2 regions of the Paenibacillus sp. FSL P2-0089 genome follow, and region 2 is predicted to be linked to the other one. Evidence: riboswitches for the same ligand, from Rfam matches in the RefSeq annotation. Region 2 holds a riboswitch; the other holds the start of a gene.
What was found. Region 2 has a riboswitch for thiamine pyrophosphate ahead of NST69_RS08555 (thiamine phosphate synthase). Riboswitches for the same ligand answer to the same signal wherever they lie in the genome.

Region 1 (4,684 bases), 980 kb from region 2:
ACCGCGCCGGACATGGCGGCGACATCCGCTACTTCTTCAATGGCATCGGCCATGAACGGCGAAGCTCCCAGGGCCAGAAGCCCATTAGCTGTGAAGTTAGCAACTACGATATTCGTGATATTATGCACCAGCGGGTTCGTCTGGCGTACTTTGGACAGATAAGACATATGAATTCCTCCTGAAAGATGTAATTAAAAATTAATAAAAGCATTCTTAACATCCACTTCGGCAGCCAGCAGACCGTTCTCACTCAGCCACTGGTTCACCTTCTCCCATGATGCGCTGTCCTGATAGCCGAAGGGCTGGGAACCGGCATCCATCAGCGGCAGCAGGATCTCCAGACTGCGCTGCTCAATGGCTTCATCCAGCGGTGCGGTATCCTCCTGATGGGTAAGCAGCAGCTTCAGCGCTTCATCCGGGTGATCGGCAGTATACTGCTGGCCTTTTCTGATGGCATCCACGAATTTGTGATAAAAGCCCTGCGAATCCTGCAGTCCCTGCTCACTGGCGACCAGCACCAGCTCATAATAGTCCGGGACCCCGTAATCCACAGGATTGAAGGAGCGGACCGGATGGCCCTCCTGCTCTAGAATCAGCTGCTCATGGTTGATGAACCCGCCCATAATGCCATCCACCCGTCCGGTGGAGAGAGCAGGGATCAGCTCATAGCCGACATCCACCAGCTTGAGGGAGGAAGGGTCCCCGCCGTCGCTTTTGACCATCGTGCTCAGCATGGCTTCATACAACGGGACGGAGGAATATCCGGCTTGCTTGCCGGACAGCTCTCCCGGGCGGGTAATGCCGCTGTCTGCAGCTACGATGAGATGATTCAGCGGGTGGCGCACCAGCGCAGCAATCGACTTGACCGGAATCTGCTCCCCCCGTGCCATCAATACCTGCGGCTGGTAACTGAGTGCCAGGTCCACCTTTCCCGCAGCAACAAGCTTCAGCGCATCATTGGTATCGGCCGGCATCTGAATATCAACCTCCAGACCTTCCTCAGCGAAATAGCCTTCAGCCTCTGCCGCATACAAAAAAGAGTGGACAGCATTGGGATACCAGTCGAGCATAATCGTCAGCTTATGGACTGCGCCTTCGGCTCCAGTCCCAGCTTCAGAAGTGGCTGTAGTCCCCGCCGAAGAGCCGGAGGCCGCCGGACTGTTCGTATTGGTGCAGCCTGCCAGGACGGGCAGCATACTGAGCAGCAGAGCAGACAGTAGAACGGTTGGCCTTGAAATCGCATGGTGCAGATAACGGAAATAGCGGATAGTAGTCATGAATAATGTCCTCTTTTCTTCAGAATAATCTTCTCCAGTGCGGCGACAGCCAGAAACAGCAGGATACCGAGCACGGATAACAAGACAACAGCGGCGAACATCTTGGCACTCTGGAGATTCCCTGCCATTCTGCGGCTGAAATAGCCCAGCCCCTGGCTGCCTCCAAGCCATTCCCCGATGGTTGCACCGATCACACAGTACACAGCCGACAGCTTCAGTCCGGAGAAAAAAGAGGGCAGGGCCAGCGGAACGCCCACCTTCCCGAGAATCTGCCAGCGGTTCGCGCCATATGTCAGCAGCAGCTCCCGGTAGGCGTCCGTGTTCTTGGACAAGCCGTCATAGGTGCCGATGACCACCGGGAAGAAAGCGGTCAGGAAGACAACAGCGACCTTACTCCATAGGGTGTAGCCGAACCACATGATGAACAGGGGAGAGAGCGCGATCAGCGGAACCGTCTGGCTGATAATTAGCAGCGGATACAGCGCCTTGGCCAGCGGACTGAACAGGTGCATGGCGATTCCCAGAAGGCTGCCGCAGACCACAGACAATGCGAAGCCTGTGAGCACTTCAAGCAGTGTAGCCGGCAGATGCACCCCGAATAACAGGCGGCGTTCCTCCACCAAGGCCTTGCAGACCGCAGACGGAGCCGGAAGAATGAAGGGAGGAACCAGGCCCAGCCGGGCTACAGTCTCCCAGACTGCAAGCGTCAGCAGGGCGAGCAGGGCAGCCGGACCGTAATGCTGGAGCAATCTTCTAGGAGCGGCGGTTCTCATATAGCTTCAGCTCCAATTCCTGGCGCAGGGCGGCGAACTGCGGTAGATAGTTCAGACTGTGATGACGCGGACGGGGGAGACCAGCTGGGAATTCCTGCATCCCGCCGCCGCCACTGCCCGTCATTAGATAGATTCTGTCACTGAGCAGCAGAGCCTCCTCCAGATCATGGGTGATGAACAGCACCGTCTTGTCCAGCTCCGCCCATAACTCGAGCAGCCAGCGCTGTAGTGAGCGCTTCGTAATGGCATCGAGCGCCCCGAACGGCTCATCGAGCAGCAGCAGGTCATTCCCCGCCGCCACGGTGCGGAGGACCGCCACGCGCTGGCGCATCCCGCCGGACAGCTCCTGGGGATAAGCCCCTTCGGTTCCCTCTAGGCCGAAGCGTTGCAGCAGGGTACGAATCTCGGCCACGGCGGCCGCTTTGGGACGGCTGCGCTTGAGTTCCCAGGGCAGCAGACAATTGTCCATTACGGTCCGCCAAGGCAGGAGGAGATCCTGCTGCGGCATGTAGGCCACACTGCCCAGCCTCTTCGCTGCTGTAGCGGACTCGGCTCCGTTCAGCGTAATCCTGCCGTTGTCCGGCTCCAGCAGGCCGGCGATGATTTTGAACAAGGTGCTTTTACCGCATCCGCTTCCGCCTACAACAGAAATGAATTCGCCGCGCTGCACATTCATGGATAGCTCTGAGAAGACGGGTGTCCGGGACGAACCGGTCCCGAAAGCATAAGATAGATTGCTAATGTTGATCATAAGACTATGTACAAGCCTCCCCGGATTGAAATAGAACCTGCACGGAGCACAAAAAAGCCCCATTCATTCCCGGAGGCAATGAATGGGGCGGAAGGTACAGTCGGCTGCGGCCCTGTGACGGGAACCACTGATACATTCTGCTCCACTTCCCTCCGCTGGTATGATCCAGATCAGGTTCAAAGGGTCCGGAGCTTAAGCTCCGTCTCAGTCGGCCGACTCCCCTAGTGAATAATATTGCTATTGAATTCGTAATTGCTACTTAATATACCACAAATTCCCCTCTTGTAAAGAGCAGGCGGTCAGCGCTTCGCCAGACCGGTCACGAACAAGGTGACGATGCCCCGGGAGATGTCCAGTTTGGAGGAGTGGTGCCGCTTTTGCTCATACAGGTACAGATCTGGGCTGAGGACAGAGATTAAGGCCGTGGCCGCAAAGGCAGGATCAATGTCAATAATCTCACCGCCCTCCGCAGCACGCTGCAGCAGCTCTGTCATCATCACCCCCAGCCGCTGAAAAAAAGGATGCTCAAACTGGGTCAGCTGCTTCTTACCGGTGAACTCGGCTTTGATCATATTCAGCAGCTCAGCATACTGCTCAATGAAATCGGCAATCTGCTCAATGCTGCTCTGCAGCTGAGCGAGAGCCGGAGCTTCACCGGCACTGGCAGCCACCTGCTGCTCCAGCCCGGACAGGAATTGATCTGCGCTGCCCTTCAGCAGTGCAGAACAGATCTCACCCTTGTCCGTGAAGCGGCGGTACAGGGAGCCTTGTCCTATGCCTGCCCGCTTGGCAATGCTGTACATGCTGACTGCCTCAAGTCCGCTCTCGGTGAACAAATGGCGGGCAGCTTCAAGAATCCGCTGTACATAAGGATCGGCGGACTCGGGCGGAGCGGATTCTTTGGCTTGCGGAGCTGAGCGCGGGAGCTGTGCAGCATCGGTGTCTGGCTTTTTCATGAGAACCCCTTTCAGAAATAAATCAGCGATTTACAGAAAAATAAATAAAAGAATTGACACAACGGACAATTGTCCGTAGACTATGAATTGCACTTACGGACAGTTGTCCGTTCACTCATTATATAGAACAATCTGCCCGCAGGTCAATGTAGAACGCGGACAGCTCAGGAGGAGAAGAGACATGGATCAGACCTTGAAGCAGGAAGCCGATTTCCGGCTGTCCAGCATTCTGGTTCCGCTGCTGGCCATTATTGCCGGAGTATTTATGGTTGTGCTGGACAGTACGGCGATGAATGTAGCCTTGTCCAGGCTGGTGGTGGATTTCAAGACGGACCTGCATACGCTGCAGTGGGTAGTTACCGGATATATGCTGGCTCAGGCTTCAGTTATTCCGCTGTCAGGCTGGCTGTCTGACCGGTTCGGGGCCAAGACGGTCTTCCTGACGGCGGTAATTGTGTTTACGATAGGCTCGATTCTGTGCGCTACACCAAGCAGCGCCGAATGGCTGATTGTTTTTCGGGTCATTCAAGGACTTGGCGGCGGCTGTGTGCTCCCTGTCGGGATGGCCTATGTGTACAGACTGGCTCCCAAAAGTAAGGTTGGCGTTGTCATGGGGATTATGGGCATTCCCGTCCTGTTCGCACCCGCTATTGGTCCGGTATTGTCGGGCTGGCTGGTTGAATACCATTCCTGGCGCTGGATCTTCCTCATTAATATTCCGATTGGCATCATTGCTGTGCTGATCGGACTGCGCAAGCTGCCGAATGCGGCGAAGAACAGCGTGCCCGGCATGGATAAGCTCGGTATGGTTCTTGGCCCGCTGGCGTTTGCTTCGCTCACTTACGGGGTCAGCCAGGGCGCGCAGAGCTGGACCTCTGAGAAGACGCTGATCGGGCTGCTGCTGGGCGCTGTGGCGCTGATCGCTTT
Region 2 (4,684 bases):
TCTCTTAAACGGCCCGCATTTTCTCCATCCGCACCAATTGTGTTCGGTTTTTCGCACATATTGGGCCCCACCCAGCCTTCTCGTTAGCGATTGTGTTCGGTTTTTCGCCTACATTTGGCCCACCAGCCTTCTCACTAGCGATTGTGTTCGGTTTTTCGCCTACATTGGGTCCACCAGCCTTCTCGCTAGGGATTGTGTTCGGTTTTTCGCCTACATTGGGCCCACATGCAACTTATAACCCTTATACAATGCAAATAACCCGCCATGAAGCGGGTTATTTGCATATGGTCAGGTTAAGTTAGACACGGTTAGTCTAGTCAGCTTAAGTTAGACACGGTTAGTCTGGTCAGTTTAAGTTGATTCGCTTAGTCTAGTCAAGTTAAGTTCATTCGTTTTTCCTGATCAGTTTAAATTACATCCGGTTTGGTCACATCAGGCTCAACCAGATTCAGCCTGCCTACCTCAACCCAAGCGGCTCGGACAGGATATCCCAGTCCTTGAATACCGGCTGGAGTCCTTGCGAACGCAGCATCTCGGCCATCTCGTTCACGCTGCGGTTGTCCGAGATTTCAAACTGCGGCGTTCCCCCTTCCAGGGAATGTCCGCCCACTTCGGTGGATACCCCTGCGGACATCTTCGTGATGCCGAGCTGGACCAGATGATCGCGCAGGGCCGCAGGCTCCCGTGTAGACAGCGAGATGCCGGAGCGCGGCAGAAATAGGCGGTAAGCCAGAATAATCTGCACCAGCGCACGGTCGGTTACATCGCTTGCGGGATTGAATTCGCCTAAGTAAGGCCGGAACCGGGGAGTCGACAGCCCGATTTCGCATTCCGGGTACTTGTCCTGCAGATATCTCGCATGCAGCGCAGTGGCCAGCGCCTCCTGGCGCCATTCGTACATGCCAAGCAGGGCTCCGATATTCACCGAACGGAACCCGGCTTGACAGCCCCGTTCGGGAGCGTCCAGACGGTTGCGGTAGACGCGTTTGGGTCCTTTTACATGCAGCGCACGATAAGTTTCCTGATGGTAGACCTCCTGATAGAGCGTCAGACCGTCCACGCCAGCTTCTCTGAGCTCAGCATATTCTGCTGTCGAGAGCGGATTCACTTCAATGCTGACGGAGGCAAAATAGCGGCGCAGCACATTCACGCAGTCCCTCACATAACCGGCCGGACTGTCCCTGCGGGATTCTCCGGTCAGAATCAGAATGTGGCGCAGGCCTGTGGCTGCGATGGTCTCCGCTTCCCGGGCGACCTGCTCCAGCGTCAGTTTTTTGCGCGGAAAATCATAAATAGAACTGAAGCTGCAATACGTGCAGTGATTCACGCAAAAATCAGCCAGGTACATCGGTGTAAACAGCTGCATCACATGGCCGAAATGCGTACGCGTTAAGCGGTGCGCCTTCTGCGCCATCTCCTCCAGATAAGGCTCCGCTGCCGGTGACAGCAGTGCCATCAGCCCCTCTTCATCGACCCGCTCTGCACGAAGCGCGCGCTTCACATCCTCTGCCGTATACCGGCTCCATAACGCTTCGTAAGGCAGCTGCTCCAGCCGGGTCATCGTCTCATAAAAGCTCATAACCGTTCTCTCCTCCCTATTCCATCTGTCAGGCCAAGAACCCGGTCAACGGTGAAGAGGCTGCCGCCGTCTCTTCCACAGGCCCCAGTCCGGCGAGATAAGCCTTGCGCCCTGCGGCTACCGCGTCACGGAAGGCTTCTGCCATCAGCAGCGGATCCGAGGCGGTGGCAATCGCTGTATTAAGCAGCACCGCTGCGGCCCCCATCTCCATCGCCTCAGCCGCCTCGGACGGTCTGCCGATTCCGGCATCCACGATCACCGGCAGATTCGTCTCGGAGATCAGAATCCGGATCAGTTCCTTGGTCTGCAGTCCGCGGTTGGACCCGATCGGCGCTCCCAGCGGCATCACGGCCGCAGCCCCCGCTGCCTTCAACCGCAGGGCGGCGGACAGGTCAGGACTCATATACGGAAGCACCACGAAGCCCTCTGCTGCAAGGATCTCGGTCGCCCGGATGGTCTCGGTATTATCCGGCAGCAGATATTTCTGGTCGTTGATGACCTCAATCTTCACCCAGTTCCCCAGCCCCGCCGATCTCGCCAGCCGGGCAATCCGTACTGCTTCCTCTGCGGTGCGCGCACCGGAGGTATTAGGCAGTAAGGTCATATGGGAAGGAATATGGCTGACAATATTGTCACTGCTCTCCGGGTCCACCCGGCGCAGAGCAACGGTAATGACCTGTGAGCCTGATCGCGTAATCACCTCGGGAATGAGGGTGTTGCGGCTGTATTTTCCGGTACCAATGAACAGTCTGCTGGTTAGAGTCACTCCGCCAATCATCAATGGATCTTGCATGTTAACGCCTCCTGGGATAAGTCTTCGTGTTCAGCCTCCGCCTACAAAATGAACCAGCTCCACCCGGTCCCCCTCACTGAGCAGTGTTTCTCCGTAAACCTCTCTGCCAGCAAGCTCACCATTCAGCTCGACAATCACCAGCTTACCGGCCCACTCGGGCCGGGAGAGCAGATCCTCCAGTGTCCGGCAGCTCTCTTCGATTCTTTGCCTCTTTCCGTTAACGGTCACATTCATGCCTGTTCACCTCCTGCTGTGCCCTGTGTTTGAGCCATATCCAGCGCTTCAGCCAGCTCCGCTGCCCTGTCCCTGTGGACCGCTTCCCTGTACGCCATGGCCGCTGCCACCGGGTCCGGGGCTCCGCAGATCCCCGACATGACAGCAATGCCAGCCGCCCCTTGGGCCAGCACCGCTCCGGCATTACCCGGGGTAATCCCTCCAAGCGCAATCAGCGGGATGCGGCTCCAGCGGACAGCCTCGGCCAGTTGCGCAAGTCCCCGTGCCTGCTGTCCGGGCTTACAGGCCGTCGGGAAAACATGCCCGTAGAGGCAGAAGTCTGCTCCCCGCCTTCCAGCCTCCGCCGCCTCTTCCCGCGAGTGTACCGACCTGCCGATCCGCAGGCCCGGTGCAAGCCCGCGTGCTGCGGCTGGCGGAAGGCTATGCCAGGCCAACTGTACACCGCCTGCCCCAGCGGCCAAGGCAATATCGATCCGGTCATTAATGACCAGCTTCGAAGGCGGAACCCCGGCCTGAAGCATCTGCTGCGCCGCCGCCAGCAGTTCGCGGGCGGACATGGCTTTTTCCCGGAGATGGATATAATCCACCATGGGATGTACCGCCGCAGCCAGCTCCGCAAGCTTCTCAGGGTGGAGCCGACCGTCTGAGATGACATGAATTTCGTGCAACGCCTTTCCCCCTCCCGTCTGTCCCAGCTCACACTACACCTCTCCACAACACAAAAAAGACCGCCCCCGTAAAGGAAGCAGTCTGGAATAGAAACAGGAATACCGGTATTAGCCGTATACCCCCGCTGCAATATTCGTTCTCCACTTCCCTACGCTGGTATAACCCAGATCAGGTTCAAAGGGTCCGAGCAGATACGCCCGTCTCAGCCTTGCGGCTCCCCTAGTGATCGTTCTATGCGGTTGTTTGGCCTTGCTTTTTGTATATTAGCATATAATTCCTGTTAGAGCTATTCTTTCGTAGATTTTACTTCAATTACAAAAGCCACGGATGAACTCCCTTCTGAAAATTTACCATCCTCGGATGTCCAGAATGCTGATATGCCGTAGTAATAAACGCCTTGTTCTTTTGGAGCATTAAAAGAGCCGTTCTTCAATGGAATTTGCACTTCTTTATCATCGACAAATTGCTGAACGGTTAACCCGCCGGGTGCCGGTTTATAAGTAAAAGCAACATCGATCCCCCCCTCAGGGGCTATAACAGTGGGAGTAACCCCCTGTACCAAGGATTGTCCTCCTGTATAATCTGCACATCCTAATTTTCCCCAGCAATAGCTGCCTTGGGTAACCGGAATTTGGGTTTTCCCGGAAGTAACAAGGGGTAGCGGCGGCGATTCCTGTGTAATTCTAATCCCAATGCTTTTTGCATATCCTTCCAATCTTGTGTTTTCCACAACTCTCCCTGCAAAAGGAGTCCAATAAATGAACACTACCAGAAAAATTAAAATCCCCGCTGCAGATAGAATGAATCCTTTTTTTCTAAGCATCCCTATCCCCTTTTCATATCAAATTATCTAAATAGACGGAAATATATTGTAATAGTTACAAGCGCAGAAAAAAAGCCTGCCGGCAAGCGGTTAGGCTTTTTTAAAATAAAATTTATATGTTGCACACAAATCTGCATCCAGATCTTATTCTGCACCCATTATCCGTTGACAACCTCGCCGCCGTTCACATGCATCACCTGTCCGCTCACATAGGAGGAATCGTCCGAGGCCAGGTATACATACGCCGGTGCCAGCTCTTCAGGCTGCCCCGGGCGCTTCATCGGCTGGGTGCCGCCGAACTCACTGACCTTCTTCGCGTCAAAGGTGGACGGAATCAGCGGGGTCCAGATCGGTCCGGGCGCTACCGCGTTCACGCGGATGCCCTTATCGGCCAGATTCATTGACAGCGAACGGGTGAAGCTGAGAATGGCTCCTTTGGTGGACGAATAGTCCAGCAGCTGCGGGCTGCCGCGATACGCCGTGATGGAGGTCGTGTTAATGATCGTAGCGCCTTTTTTAAGATGAGGCATAGCTGCCTTCGTCAGGTAGAACATGGAGAAAATATTCGTCCGGAACGTACGCTCCA

Region 1: another riboswitch for thiamine pyrophosphate. It lies ahead of NST69_RS12640 (ABC transporter ATP-binding protein); the one in region 2 lies ahead of NST69_RS08555 (thiamine phosphate synthase).

Annotation. Positions count from the first base shown of each region.
Region 1 covers NZ_CP152006.1:3,085,910-3,090,593, forward strand. Annotated here, with positions in the region: gene thiM (hydroxyethylthiazole kinase) at 1-173, opposite strand, end outside; gene NST69_RS12630 (ABC transporter substrate-binding protein) at 192-1,277, opposite strand; gene NST69_RS12635 (ABC transporter permease) at 1,274-2,050, opposite strand; gene NST69_RS12640 (ABC transporter ATP-binding protein) at 2,031-2,801, opposite strand; TPP riboswitch at 2,932-3,034, opposite strand; gene NST69_RS12645 (TetR/AcrR family transcriptional regulator) at 3,101-3,757, opposite strand; gene NST69_RS12650 (DHA2 family efflux MFS transporter permease subunit) at 3,939-4,684, shown strand, end outside.
Region 2 covers NZ_CP152006.1:2,109,587-2,114,270, reverse strand. Annotated here, with positions in the region: gene thiH (2-iminoacetate synthase ThiH) at 458-1,579, opposite strand; gene NST69_RS08565 (thiazole synthase) at 1,608-2,372, opposite strand; gene thiS (sulfur carrier protein ThiS) at 2,403-2,606, opposite strand; gene NST69_RS08555 (thiamine phosphate synthase) at 2,603-3,274, opposite strand; TPP riboswitch at 3,404-3,506, opposite strand; gene NST69_RS08550 (hypothetical protein) at 3,562-4,098, opposite strand; gene NST69_RS08545 (SDR family oxidoreductase) at 4,257-4,684, opposite strand, start outside.